Regions from separate parts of the Bacillus sp. PK3-037 genome, predicted to be linked through region 3. Evidence: riboswitches for the same ligand, from Rfam matches in the RefSeq annotation. Region 3 holds a riboswitch; each other region holds the start of a gene.
What was found. Region 3 has a riboswitch for S-adenosylmethionine ahead of mtnK (S-methyl-5-thioribose kinase). Riboswitches for the same ligand answer to the same signal wherever they lie in the genome.
Positions count from the first base shown of each region.

Region 1: another riboswitch for S-adenosylmethionine. It lies ahead of M1D69_RS01335 (5-methyltetrahydropteroyltriglutamate--homocysteine S-methyltransferase); the one in region 3 lies ahead of mtnK (S-methyl-5-thioribose kinase).
Region 2: another riboswitch for S-adenosylmethionine. It lies ahead of metI (cystathionine gamma-synthase/O-acetylhomoserine thiolyase); the one in region 3 lies ahead of mtnK (S-methyl-5-thioribose kinase).
Region 4: another riboswitch for S-adenosylmethionine. It lies ahead of M1D69_RS12615 (phosphoadenylyl-sulfate reductase); the one in region 3 lies ahead of mtnK (S-methyl-5-thioribose kinase).

Region 1 covers NZ_CP096408.1:252,523-255,949, forward strand. The annotation lists gene M1D69_RS01330 (5-methyltetrahydropteroyltriglutamate--homocysteine S-methyltransferase) at 1-613, opposite strand, end outside; SAM riboswitch class I at 692-799, opposite strand; gene M1D69_RS01335 (5-methyltetrahydropteroyltriglutamate--homocysteine S-methyltransferase) at 868-2,001, opposite strand; SAM riboswitch class I at 2,087-2,193, opposite strand; partial or broken gene M1D69_RS01340 (LURP-one-related/scramblase family protein) at 2,259-2,747, opposite strand; partial or broken gene M1D69_RS01345 (hypothetical protein) at 2,877-3,155, opposite strand.
Region 2 covers NZ_CP096408.1:2,863,202-2,866,628, reverse strand. The annotation lists gene M1D69_RS14750 (GNAT family N-acetyltransferase) at 1-57, opposite strand, end outside; gene M1D69_RS14745 (YjcG family protein) at 62-577, opposite strand; gene M1D69_RS14740 (esterase family protein) at 606-1,328, opposite strand; SAM riboswitch class I at 1,495-1,616, shown strand; gene metI (cystathionine gamma-synthase/O-acetylhomoserine thiolyase) at 1,684-2,805, shown strand; gene metC (cystathionine beta-lyase) at 2,798-3,427, shown strand, end outside.
Region 3 covers NZ_CP096408.1:2,682,077-2,685,503, reverse strand. The annotation lists gene M1D69_RS13700 (hypothetical protein) at 1-40, shown strand, start outside; gene mtnA (S-methyl-5-thioribose-1-phosphate isomerase) at 76-1,137, opposite strand; gene mtnK (S-methyl-5-thioribose kinase) at 1,145-2,338, opposite strand; SAM riboswitch class I at 2,443-2,597, opposite strand; gene M1D69_RS13685 (carbon-nitrogen family hydrolase) at 2,681-3,427, opposite strand, start outside.
Region 4 covers NZ_CP096408.1:2,473,948-2,477,374, reverse strand. The annotation lists gene M1D69_RS12630 (dihydroorotate dehydrogenase) at 1-362, shown strand, start outside; gene pyrF (orotidine-5'-phosphate decarboxylase) at 331-1,050, shown strand; gene pyrE (orotate phosphoribosyltransferase) at 1,047-1,679, shown strand; SAM riboswitch class I at 1,824-1,929, shown strand; gene M1D69_RS12615 (phosphoadenylyl-sulfate reductase) at 2,088-2,789, shown strand; gene cysP (sulfate permease) at 2,801-3,427, shown strand, end outside.

The DNA.
Region 1 (3,427 bases), 1.7 Mb from region 3:
CCCATGCCGTATCATCAAGCTGGAGGTAGCGGCAGCCTCTGTCATAAAACGCTTGAATCGCTTTTTTATACGCTTTTGATACATCATGCTGAAAAAGAGCATAATCGTTTTTGTATGCATCCTTTTCCAGTCTGCCGCGGAAAAAGAGCATATTCGGACTCGGAATTGTCATTTTTGGCGTTGCATCACCAGCGATGCCATGTAAAAATGAGTAATCTTCGAGCATTGGGTGATTTGAGAAATCAATATCGCCTGTCACTTTGATGCCGCGTGCTTTTGTCTGCACATTATGGAACTGGATACCCTGTTCAGGTATAAACGGCTCAACGCCATCCAGATTTTCAAGGAAATCAAAATGCCACCACGCTCTGCGGAATTCCCCGTCTGTCACGACGTTCAGGCCGGTTTCTTTTTGTTTTTCCACAATGCGGATGATTTCATCGTTTTCAATCTGGCGAAGCTGTTCGGCAGTGATTTCGCCGGCCGCCCTTTGCAGCCGCGCTTTTTTGACGGGCTCAGATCTCAGCAGGCTTCCGACTTGATCCGCGCGAAACGGCGTTTTTTTTCTCTGAAGCGATTGTTTTTGTTCTGCGGGTGTTGTTTGCTGTGACATGTTGTTCATTCCTTCTTTCCATTCGAATATAAAAAAGCTCTTCCTTTGGATAAGGAAGAGCTTGCGTGAACAATCTCAACCTTATCTTCAAGAGCAAAAATCTGCTCTTAAGGATTTAGCACCATTCTGTTAAACAGCGGTTGCCGGGTATCGCAGGGCCAGTCCCTCCACCTCTCTTGATAAGGAAAACCTTTTTATGAAATTTTCTGATAGTATCTATTATTCACACATTTCTCTTTTCTGTCAATGATAGATTATTTCCACACATCATTGGCAATATCGACCACATGACGGAGCTTCGCCCACTGCTGCTCCTCAGTCAAAAGGTTTCCTTCTTCTGTTGAAGCGAAACCGCACTGCGGGCTGAGGCACAGCTGATCTAAGCTGACAAAGCGCGCAGCTTCGCTGATTCGGCGTTTGACATCCTCTGGGTTCTCAAGCTCTCCGTATTTGGATGTAATCAAGCCCAAGACAATCTGCAGATCCTTGCGTTTGACAAAACGGAGCGGATCAAAGTTTCCGGAGCGGTCATCATCGTATTCCAGGAACAAGCCGTCAAGGTCTAAACCGTCAAGAATCGTTTCCGCTACAGCGTCATAGCCTCCTGATGCTGCCCAAGTCGAGCGGAAGTTGCCGCGGCAGATGTGCATCGTGACCGTTAAGTCGTCAGGACGGTCCCCCACTGCATCGTTAATCGTTTTGGCAAACAACGCAGGCAATGTTTCCGGATCACCGCCGAGGGCACGGACAACATCTCTGCCTTTTTCTTCAAAGAAGAGAGACCATGACGTATCATCGAGCTGAAGATAGCGGCAGCCCGCATCATAGAAAGCGTTAATCGCTTTTTTGTACGCCTGGGCCAGATCATGAAAATATTCCTCCTGATCGGGATATACGCCTTGATCAGCTTTTTCACCGAAAAACAGCATATTCGGGCTCGGAATCGTCAGCTTTGGTGTCGCGTCACCGGCAATCTCATGTAAAAATTGATAATCGGCAAGCGCTGGGGGGTTCGTAAAATCAAGTTTTCCCGTCACTTTGATGCTGCGTGCTTTTGTTTTCGCGTTATGGAACTGAATTCCTTCAGCGGGGATGAACGGTTCCACTCCGTCGAGCCCTTCCAGGAAATCGTAATGCCACCACGAACGGCGGAACTCTCCGTCGGTTACGACGTTTAGGCCGATTTCCTTTTGCTTTTCGACAATGCGGGTGATTTCTTTATTTTCGATATCACGAAGCTGTTCTGCCGTGATCTCGCCGGCCGCTTGTTTTTGCCGCGCCTCTTTTACTGGGGCGGATCGTAATAAACTGCCGACATGATCGGCGCGGAAAGGGGCTTTCTTCTGTTTTTCTGATTTCTGTGCTGCAAGGTTTACTTGTTGAACCATATCATTTCGCCTCTTTTCTAAAAAGTTTGCTGCATGAAAAAAGCTCTTCCTTTGTGCAAGGAAGAGCTTGAACGATCAAATCTCTGCCTCATCTGCAAGAACGCGATGTTCTTAAGGATTTAGCACCATTCTGTGTAAAACAGCGGTTGCCGGGTATCGTAGGGCCAGTCCCTCCACCTCTCTTGATAAGGTATAACTTCATATTTACATATTAATTATCTTAATATTATTACTTTTGGATCAACTGTCAATGCTTTTTAGAAAATACTTTCATCTTCATCGTTATATAAAACCATATCAAGCACGATAGCGATGGCAGTGCAAATCAGAACATCTTCCTCGTTTGCAATCTGCAAGTGATAGGAATCACCCCAGCTGAGCCACTTCTTGCTCACTGACATCCGGACATTTTCTCCGTCCGTCAGCTGGAATTCATCCCTCCATAAGTCACCATCGATTTCCCAGTTAAGGCCGGAAATCACAAATTTCGGTTTGAAAAACGTTACTTTCTTCGTTACCTCACAAACCGTTTTCCCGCCAATTGAAATCTCTTATCGCGGCAAAAATGACATCACTTTTTGCTCAATGGAAACGAGCGTTTTTCCGGATGAATCTGTCATTTGTAATGAGTCCCCTAACGAGAAAAAGCGCCCCTCCACCTTGAAGATTTCTTGTTCATCCCTGTCATAAATGTGAAATGCATCTTTAAGCGAGAACATTTTTTGTTTCATAAATAAATCGATCATTGCTGAAGTCTCCTTTTGGACTTGCCTTATATGAAATTACGGATAGAGGATAAAAAGGTTTCAGGCTCTATCTCAACACAATTTTAAAAGGCTGCGTCATTCAGCAGCCTTTTCGTTTGAAATATAGAATTAGGAAAGATGCATCCGGCGTTTTTGGCGGATGGCGTCAAGGTCGATTAGGTTATTATGATGAGGAACGGGTGCAGGAAGAGGGCTTGTCTTTTGCGGTTTTCGTCTATTGTCTTTGCTGAATGAGAAGAGAAGATAGCCACATAATGCGATGATAATAAATAGGATCATTTTACATACCTCCCAAAAAAAGTTTTGGTATTCTCTATTGTACGGATAAAACGTCTAAAAGTATTCAAAAAATTCTAAATCCACTAATAATAAATGCGTATCCCTCAAAAATCCTTTTCGCCGATGACCTGAAAATAGTCTTACATTAAGCTGGTGTTTTTCCTTTTTAATGGTTCTATAGTTACTATCGACGTTAAAATGAATTTCTTTATATAACTTTTAACCTAAATTTCTGTAATTCAAATTAACTATATATGGATAATGTGTTCTTCTTTGTTTGATGTATACCCTATTTTGAGGAATTGAACACAAAAAACCCAAATTACGGAGCATTTGGGCGGGAATTTGGACTGGTCGGCTGATTTGAGGGGAGTCCGGCG
Region 2 (3,427 bases), 180 kb from region 3:
TCTTACATAGAATGCATCTTTCATTTGTTCTTCATTTTTTGCGATAACTGCTTCCAATCGTTTATTCTCCTCCGCCTAACAGGAACGTTTCATATACCGTCCACGAACCGTTTTCCAATTGATATAGCAGATGAAAACGGTCAACAATTTCTTCATGTGATACTTCCTGCATTTTTAACTGCCCTAAAACATCCGAATGCTCATCGTCGGAAAGGTTTTGGCCGACCGTCACATGCGGAACAAAATTGTATTCCTGATTACCGGCTAATACACCGGTGTAAAGTTTTTCATTCAGTGTTTTTAATTCTTCCGTCGGTTCTGCTTTAATGTAAATGACATTATTGACAGGCGCAAAAGAACTGTATTTGGTCATTTTGAGAACAATCGGATGAGATTCTTTAGCGGTTTCTCTCAATTGTGATACCAATTCACCGGCTTCCTCTTCCGTAAATTCAAATGAAGATCTCAGCGTCAAATGAGGCGGGATCAGGGAATAGCTCGGATCATAGCGCTTTCTGTAAGAGTTCGCGAGATCTTGCAGTTTTTTTGATGGAAATAAAACAATTCCGTATTTCATAGTATGTCCCTCCTGAAAATATAGTATGTTAGAGCATTTTTTTCAGAGCCGGCGTAATGAGCGGCTGCCAGTATGTCCACTTGTGGTCTCCGTCAAACGGCTCAAAATAATAATCGGAAAGCTTTTCCTCCAAGAGCTTTTTCAGCTCCTGATTCGGTTCTGTGAAGTCCAAAATATTGCCGTCTGTCGTATGGACGTCTGTTTCTTTTGTTCCGATTTGGTGATAAAGAGAGAGGTGTTTGATGTCGTCTGACTGTTTCACGGCTTCTAATACATGTTGATCTACATAGGGAGACTGCATGATGATGTTACCAAACATATTCGGATAATCAAGCGCTGTCATAAGAGAAACGGTCGCTCCGAGAGAATCACCGATCAGTGTCCGCCCGTAGCCGACTTGGTACGTCGGAAATTCATGGTCCGCAAAAGGAACTAGCTCGTGGGCAATAAATCTTTTATATGCCGAAAACTTAGAACCTTCCGGATGATAGGTTTTTCTGCGTTCTTTTACATCCTTGTAAGGAACACCGATAATAATGCATCGGTCTATTTCTCTTTTGGACAGCAATTCCTCCACTTGTCTGCCGATTCTCCCCAGCCTGAAATAATCGTGGCCGTCCTGCGCGATAATAAGATGATATTTATAAAGAGGGGAGTAGTTTGACGGCAGATAAACGAGTACTGTCATTTCCTCGTTAAGCTCCTTTGAAAAGAGCTTCTTTTCTTGAACTGTGCCGTTTTTCGGTGCCATAATACATTCCTCCAGGACATCACTAGACTTTCTTGCGTTTGAAATTATTGTACCATGAATTATTAGAAATTTCTCTCTTTAAACAGTTCGGTGCCCGAAGAAAAAAGTGTTGAAATAAACTGCAAATTGCGCTAATATAAAACAATCAGAAAATTGAAATCGATATTTCTTATCGTGAGAGGTGGAGGGACTGGCCCTTAGAAACCTCAGCAACCGGCTTGTTTTGCTATGTGCAGAACGCCAAGGTGCTAAATCCAGCAAGCGTTTTTTATGCTTGGAAGATAAGAAGAAGCGTTAAACCCCTTCTTCTTATGAAGAAGGGGTTTTTATTTTGAAAAGGGAAGGTGTCAGCTATATGTCACAGCACGTTGAAACGAAATTAGCCCAAATCGGGAACCGAAGCGACGAAGTAACGGGAACAGTAAGTCCCCCTATTTATTTATCAACAGCGTACCGCCACAGAGGAATCGGGGAATCTACAGGATTTGATTATGTCCGGACGAAAAACCCGACGCGCCAGCTTGTCGAGGACGCGATCGCCAGCTTAGAAAACGGAGCGAGAGGGCTTGCCTTCAGTTCGGGAATGGCAGCCATCCAAACGATTATGGCGCTGTTTAAAAGCGGAGATGAACTGATCGTTTCATCGGATTTGTATGGCGGCACGTACCGTCTGTTTGAAAATGAATGGAAAAAATACGGATTGACCTTTCATTATGATGATTTTAGCGATGAGGACTGTTTACGCTCTAAGATTACGCCGAATACAAAAGCGGTGTTTGTGGAAACGCCGACAAATCCGCTGATGCAGGAGGCGGACATTGAAAAGATCGCCCGGATTTCAAAAGAGCATGGTCTTCTGGTGATTGTTGATAATACATTTTATACACCGGTTTTGCAGCGTCCGCTTGAGCTCGGAGCCGACATTGTCATTCACAGCGCAACCAAATATTTAGGCGGCCATAATGATTTGCTCGCAGGCCTTGTTGTTGTAAAGGATGAACAGCTTGGAGAAGAAATGTTTCAGCATCAAAACGCCATTGGCGCGGTCCTGCCTCCGTTTGACTCATGGCTTTTGATGAGAGGAATGAAGACGCTCAGTCTCAGAATGCGCCAGCATCAGGCGAACGCGCAAGAGCTTGCGGCCTTTTTAGAGAAGCAAGAAGAAATCAAGGATGTGCTTTACCCGGGAAAAGGAGGCATGCTCTCCTTCCGTCTGCAAAAAGAAGAGTGGGTGAATCCATTTTTAAAAGCACTGAAGACCATTTGTTTTGCTGAAAGCCTCGGCGGGGTGGAGAGTTTTATTACATACCCTGCCACACAGACGCACATGGATATTCCTGAAGAAATCCGCATCGCGAACGGGGTCTGCAACCGTCTTCTGCGTTTTTCAGTCGGAATTGAACATGCGGAAGATTTAGAAGAGGACCTAAAACAGGCGTTATGTCAGGTCAAAGAGGGAGCTGTTTCATTTGAGTAATCATAATTGGACGCTGGAAACCCAGCTCGTGCACAATCCATTTAAAACAGACGGCGCAACAGGTGCGGTTAGTGTACCGATCCAGCACGCCTCGACTTTTCACCAATCTTCATTTGAAGAATTCGGCGCATTTGATTACAGCCGCTCTGGCACACCGACAAGAACAGCTCTCGAAGAAACAATTGCCGCACTGGAAGGCGGAACGAGAGGGTTTGCTTTCAGTTCAGGCATGGCTGCGATCTCAACAGCATTTTTACTTCTCTCACAGGGTGATCACGTTCTTGTGCCAGAAGATGTATACGGCGGAACCTTCCGCATGGTGACAGAGGTTTTGACCCGTTTTGGCATTGAGCACACGTTTGTTGATATGACGGATATCAACGAAGTGGCGCGGAATATCCAGCCAAACACAAAGGCCATTTATATGGAGACACCGTCAAATCCGACACTTGGAATTACTGATATTAAAGCGGTTGTCCAGCTTGCAAAAGAACACGGCTGTCTGACCTTTCTGGATAATACATTCATGACACCGGCACTGCAGCGTCCGCTTGATCTCGGCGTGGATATTGTGCTTCACAGCGCAACAAAATTCCTGAGCGGACACAGCGATGTGCTGTCA
Region 3 (3,427 bases):
AATAATCGATATGAATATGAGCAAACAAAAAAACCGCTGACTCGGCCCGATATGAGCAAAGTCTTCAGCGGTTTTTTAATGAACCTTTTCGCCTGTAAACAGCTGTTCAATTTCTTCTTCATAGGAACCGGTCATAATCCCTTTTTCAGTGATGATCCCAGAAATCAGATGGTGTGGTGTAATATCAAAAGCAGGATTAAAGACAGGCACTTCAGCCGGAGCGGTTCGGACGCCGGAAATGTTCCTGACTTCTTCGGGGTCCCGTTCCTCTATCGGGATATCAGCCCCGCTTTCTACTTTTGTGTCAAAAGTAGATAAAGGTGCTGCTACAAAAAACGGAATATCGAAGGCGTTTGCTAAAATAGCAAGTCCGTAAGTGCCAATTTTATTCGCGGTATCTCCGTTCTTTGCAATTCGGTCCGCGCCGACGATGACGGCAGAAATTTGTTTTTCTTTCATCGTATGGGCTGCCATGCTGTCCGTAATCAGCGTGACGTCAATACCGCCCTGCATCAGTTCCCAAGCAGTAAGCCGTGAACCTTGAAGAACCGGTCTGGTTTCACAAGCATAAATATGAAGCCCCAAATCCTTTTGTTTCGCCAAATAAAACGGGGCAAGCGCGGTTCCATAGCGGCTTGTCGCGATAGAACCGGCATTGCAGATTGTCATAATCCGGTCGCCTTTTTTGAAAAGTTGAAGCGCGTTTTGGCCGATCATACGGCACGTTTCTTCATCCTCGACTTGAATCTGAATCGCTTCATGGACAAGATTGGTTTTTGCTTCATTTACAGAAATGGCGTTTTGAATTGAATGGCTCAGTCTTTCGAGCGCCCATGATAAATTGATTGCTGTCGGCCTTGAGCTGTTCAAATAATTTTTGATGTTATCCAATTCGCAGCGGAATTCCGCTACCTTATCAGTTTCGATGTTTTTTGCCGCCAGCGCGAGCCCAAATGCTGCCGTAATCCCGATCGCCGGGGCTCCTCTAACTTTAAGTGAGACAATTGCGTCAAATACTTCTTCTTTCGTTGTCAGCTCCAAATATTCCGTAACATCAGGAAGCTTTTGCTGATTTAAAATCTTAATGGCTGTTTCTTTCCATTCAACAGAACGCGGAACAGCAAATGAATTGGTCATGGGTGAATCATTCCTTTACAAGTAACTTAAAACATTCAATAACATCCGTTATGGTTTTTAATTGTGAACGTTTTTCGATGAATGCAGTACCGGTTTCCAGCGCCAGCCGTTTTCTTTCGATTCGTTTATCAAACGGTACGATTGTATCCAGATCTGCCACATGAGCAAGACCAACGGTGCGGCGTATCAGTTCGCAGCCGGCAAACCCAATTGTCTCTTCAAAAATATGGCTGAGCGTATCAGCGAGATAACCGTCGATTTTGGCATACACATCGAGACTGTTTTTCTCCCAGGCTTCACTGAATGTTGTTTGAAACGTGTCCCAAACTTGTTTTACATGTTCATATAATGGCTCTCGATCAGCACCGTCACGGCTGAGTGCATTTAACAATAAGTTGGCGATAAATTGGCCAACATCAAAACCGATTGGCCCGTAAAAAGCGAATTCAGGATCGATCACCTTTGTCTCAAGCTCGCTGGCAAAAATGCTTCCTGTATGCAGATCGCCATGAATCAGCGTTTCGGCAGATGTTAAAAATGACTTTTTCAGCTTAGCCGCTTCAACTTTGACCTTGTCATTTTTCCAAAGCTTTTCAACATATGGACGAAGCTCTTCCTCAAATTCATTTGTATCATGATCAAAGAAAGGATCTGTAAATACGAGTCTTTCGGTAATATCGCAGAGCTCAGGATTTGTAAATTGTTTAACAAGCTGTTTTTTCACCTTAGGTTCAAGTGCGTAATCAGAAGAGTAAAATAGCGTTTTCCCTAAAAATTCGCCAATGTCTCGTGACAGATTTGGATAATTTTCACCTTCAAGAAGTCCTTTTCTAGCGATCTTCAGATGTGAAAGATCCTCCATGACCGTAACCGCCAATTCAGTATCTGAATAGTAAACTCTCGGTACGAGGTGAGGGACGTGTTCACCCTGGCGGATCAGTGCACTGCTTTCGATTCTTGCCCGATCGATTGTCAGCGGCCAGCTTTCCCCGACAACTTTTGCATAAGGAACCGCCTGTTTAATGATCAAAGCCCTGTCATTTTCTTGGTCATAAATATGAAAGACGTAGTTTAAATTTCCGTCGCCGATCTCCTGGCATGTCAGTGTGCTTTTGCTTTGAAATAAGCCGAGTTTCACCGCGAGTGCGACAGCGGAGCTTTCATTTAACGTTTCGTATAAAGGTGTTTTTGTGACTGCCATCGTCATTACCTCCAATTATGTACTATCTTGTTATGTGTGCCGCGAATGGCCGTAAAAAAGCCTCCTTCTCAGAGAGAAGGAGGCTTAACAATCATGTCCCGCCTCTCTTATCTCTCAGATCAAATCTGATGGAATTAGCACCGTGCCTTACGAGACTTCAGTCTCGGCGCCAAGAAGATGCGCCCCATTTCACAATGGAATTACGGTCGGTTGCTGTTGGGGTCAAAAGGCCAATCCCTCGCCCAACTCTCGATAAGAGAATATATTCACTTGTTAAACAATTCTAATTTATCAGTTGATGAACATAGTAACAGGTGTGTGATTGAATTGTCAATATATTTTTTAATATAAATCTTTTCTGATATCATCGAAAACAGGAATTTTTCCCCGCACCTCAACGCTTTCTTGAAGGTCAATTTCCGCTCTGACACTGCCTTCTTCACGGCCGCCCTCGGCCAATATGCGTCCCCAAGGGTCAATAATCATGCTGTGCCCGGCGAATTCATTATCGGGATTAGATCCTGTGCAATTGCAGGCGGCGACAAAGCATTGGTTCTCAATGGCCCTCGCAATAAGCAGGCTTTTCCAATGATCAAGACGGGGAAGAGGCCATTCCGCAGAAATGAACAGCACGTTAGCGCCTTTTGTCGTATGTTTTCTGATCCATTCCGGAAAACGGATATCATAACAGATCAGTCCTGAGCTTTTGACGCCTTCAAGCTCGAAGTACCCGTCCTCGGAACCGGCTGATAAATACTCATGCTCATCCATCAGCTGAAATAGATGGGCTTTGCTGTACTCTTTAATGATTCGTCCTTCCTTATCCGCGATGAACATTGTATTATAAACATCAGAACCCTTTCTGACAGCAACAGATCCTGCGACAATATGAACTCCGTGTTTTTTTGCGGTTTTTTGCAGCCAGCTTTGAGCAGTGTGCCCGTCTTCATCAGCAAGCTGATCAAGATTGGCAAGGTCGTAACCAGTCGTCCATAATTCAGGGAGAACAAGAACGTCAGCATTTTTACTCTCTTTTTCGATTAAAGATTCAGCCTTTTTTATATTTTCAGAAGGTTTTCCGTATGAAAT
Region 4 (3,427 bases), 210 kb from region 3:
TAATCGGCATGAGGCTCGATTTAAAATCAGGCAAGCCAATATTAGCCAATAAAACTGGAGGGCTTTCAGGTCCTGCTGTAAAGCCTGTTGCCATCCGCATGGTGCATGAGGTCAGCCAGGCTGTCAGCATTCCGATTATCGGGATGGGAGGCGTTCAGACGGCCGAAGACGCATTAGAATTTCTTCTGGCCGGAGCAAGTGCGGTCGCTGTCGGAACAGCAAATTTCGTGAATCCTTTCGCATGCCCTGACATCATTGAGCAGCTCCCAGCTGTCTTACGCCAATACGGCTATGAATCTGTTGAAGAATGCATCGGAAGGAGCTGGAATCATGAAAAACAACCTGCCCATCATCGCGCTTGATTTTGCATCAGCTGAAGAAACACTGTCATTTTTAGCGCCTTTTCACAAGGAGCCGTTATTTGTGAAGGTTGGAATGGAGCTTTTTTATCAAGAAGGCCCGGCTATCATTGCACAATTAAAAGAAAGAAACTGTGAGATCTTTTTAGATTTAAAGCTCCATGACATTCCGACCACGGTGAATAAAGCAATGAAGCGTCTTGCCTGTCTTGGAGTCGATCTCGTCAATGTTCACGCAGCCGGAGGCAAAAAAATGATGGAAGCAGCTCTGGAAGGCTTAGAGGAAGGCACGCCGGCAGGAAAACAACGTCCGTCACTTATTGCGGTAACCCAGCTGACAAGCACATCTGAACAAATGGTGAAGGATGAGCTGCTCATCAGAAAGCCTCTCATCGACACGGTTGTGCACTACAGCAAACTGGCGGAGAATAGCGGACTTGATGGAGTGGTGTGCTCTGTTCATGAAGCAAAAGCCATTTACGAAGCAGTGTCGCCGTCGTTTTTGACGGTGACCCCGGGTATCCGTATGTCAGCAGACACTGCGAATGATCAAGTCCGCGTTGCAACGCCTTCTATAGCAAGAGAAAAAGGGTCATCAGCAATTGTTGTGGGACGCTCTATTACAAAAGCTCTAAATCCGCTAAAAGCCTATGAAGCTGTCAAACTCGAATGGGAGGGAATCAAACAATGAAACAAATCATCGCAAAACATCTATTAGACATTCAAGCTGTATTTTTACGCCCGAATGAGCCGTTTACATGGGCGAGCGGCATTTTATCGCCAATTTACTGTGACAATCGCCTTACCCTTTCTTTCCCAGAGGTAAGAAATGATGTTGCTGCAGGCATCAGCAAGCTTATCCAAGAGCGTTTCCCAGAAGCTGAAATGATCGCAGGAACAGCGACAGCAGGTATCCCTCATGCGGCATTGGCGGCTGACCGTTTGAACCTGCCGATGTGTTATGTGAGAAGCAAACCGAAAGCACATGGAAAAGGCAATCAAATTGAGGGTGCAGTTCAAAAAGGCCAGAAAACAGTTGTCATAGAAGATTTAATTTCCACAGGGGGCAGCGTACTCGAAGCTGCAGCAGCTCTGAAAGCTGCTGGCTGTGAAGTGCTTGGTGTGGTATCAATCTTTACGTATGGACTCCCTAAAGCGAAGGAAGCGTTTGCTGAGGCTGATCTTCCATACTACTCGTTAACTGATTATGACACACTGACAGAGGTTGCACTTGAGAATGGAAATATTCATTCAGATGACCTGAAAAAGCTGCAAACATGGAAAATGAATCCCGAGTCAAAAGATTGGTTTAAAAATTAAAAAATAAATTTTATTATTGTGAAGGGCTTTAATGCCTTGCCACGATTGAAAACAGGCCCTTGTGTCTGTTTTTTTATTAATCCTATAAAAAAACTCGGGTTGACTTATGTTAGAATTGTGCTAAAATTTACTACAAATCTGAAAAACTTATCAAGAGCGGCTGAGGGACTGGTCCTATGAAGCCCGGCAACCTGCACAATGTGTAAGGTGCTACTTCCAGCAAAATGTATTCCATTTTGAAAGATAAGGGCTACATGCAGTTCCTGTCTTTCTTTCCGCCGGATTGAAAGTTTTTTATTTTAAGAGGGGCTGTTTACGGAGATAACAGCAGCCACATCACATTACAATTGGAAAAGACAACCAGCAGAAAGCTACTGTTTGTTTGTCTCCGAAAGGAGGAAAGAAGAAATGTTAACGTACGATAATTGGGAAGAACCAACGATTACATTTCCGGAGGACGATCCTTATAAAGGGGCGCTGTCAGTTTTAAAATGGGCTTACGGCCATTACGGCAATCAGCTTGTTTATGCCTGCAGTTTCGGAATTGAAGGAATCGTTCTGATTGACTTAATCTATAAAGTGAAAAAAGACGCAGAGATTGTATTTCTCGATACAGGGCTTCATTTTAAAGAGACCTATGAAACGATAGAACGCGTGAAAGAGCGCTATCCCGGCCTCAATATCATCCTGAAGAAACCGAACCTTACTCTTGAGGAACAGGCGGAAGAACATGGTGATAAACTGTGGGAAAGAGAGCCGAATCAATGCTGCTATCTCAGAAAGATCGTTCCTTTAAGAGAGGCGCTTTCCGGCCACCCGGCATGGCTTTCCGGCCTGCGCCGCGATCAAGGGCCAAGCCGTGCCAATACGAATTTCTTAAACAAAGATGAGAAATTCAAATCAGTAAAAGTTTGCCCGCTTATCCATTGGACTTGGAAAGACATCTGGAGATACACCTCTCGGAATGAGCTGGACTACAACCCGCTCCACGATCAAGGATATCCAAGTATCGGCTGCGCGCCTTGTACGTCACCTGCATTTACCGCAGAGGACCTGCGCTCAGGCAGATGGAACGGTATGGCGAAAACAGAATGCGGACTGCATGAATAAGGAGCTGCAAAATGGAATTAGCCGCTATTTTATTTAGCTTGTTTTTCGCAGTGAATATTGGTGCAAGCGGCGCTGCAGCTTCAATGGGAGTTGCTTACGGCTCTGGGGCCATCAAAAAGAAAACCTACGCTTTGATCATATGTGCTGTTGGTGTTCTGGCCGGGGCTGTCATTGGCGGGGGCGAAGTTGTGAAAACCATCAGCTCTGGGATTATCCCGGAACAGACGATCACGCTGACGATTGTTTGCATCATTATCGGGTCTGCTGCACTGTCGCTTTTTACAGCTAATCTGCTCGGCATTCCTTTATCGACAAGTGAAGTCACGGTCGGGGCGGTTGTCGGTGTGGGAGTTGCGTATAAAGTATTGTTTGTAAACAATCTTCTGATTATTGTTTCATTTTGGATTTTCGTTCCGCTGTTCGCTTTTGGTTTTACATTTTTTGTAGCAAAGCTGTTTCGTTATTTTAAGATCGAAATTACGTCTTCCCGTAAACAAAACATCCTTGGCATCCTTTTGCTATGCGCTGGTTTTTTTGAAGCATTCTCTGCTGGCATGAACAATGTGGCGAATGCTGTTGGCCCGTTAGTAGCTGCCGGCGTACTGGATGTAGCGAAAGGAACCCTGTATGGGGGAGTT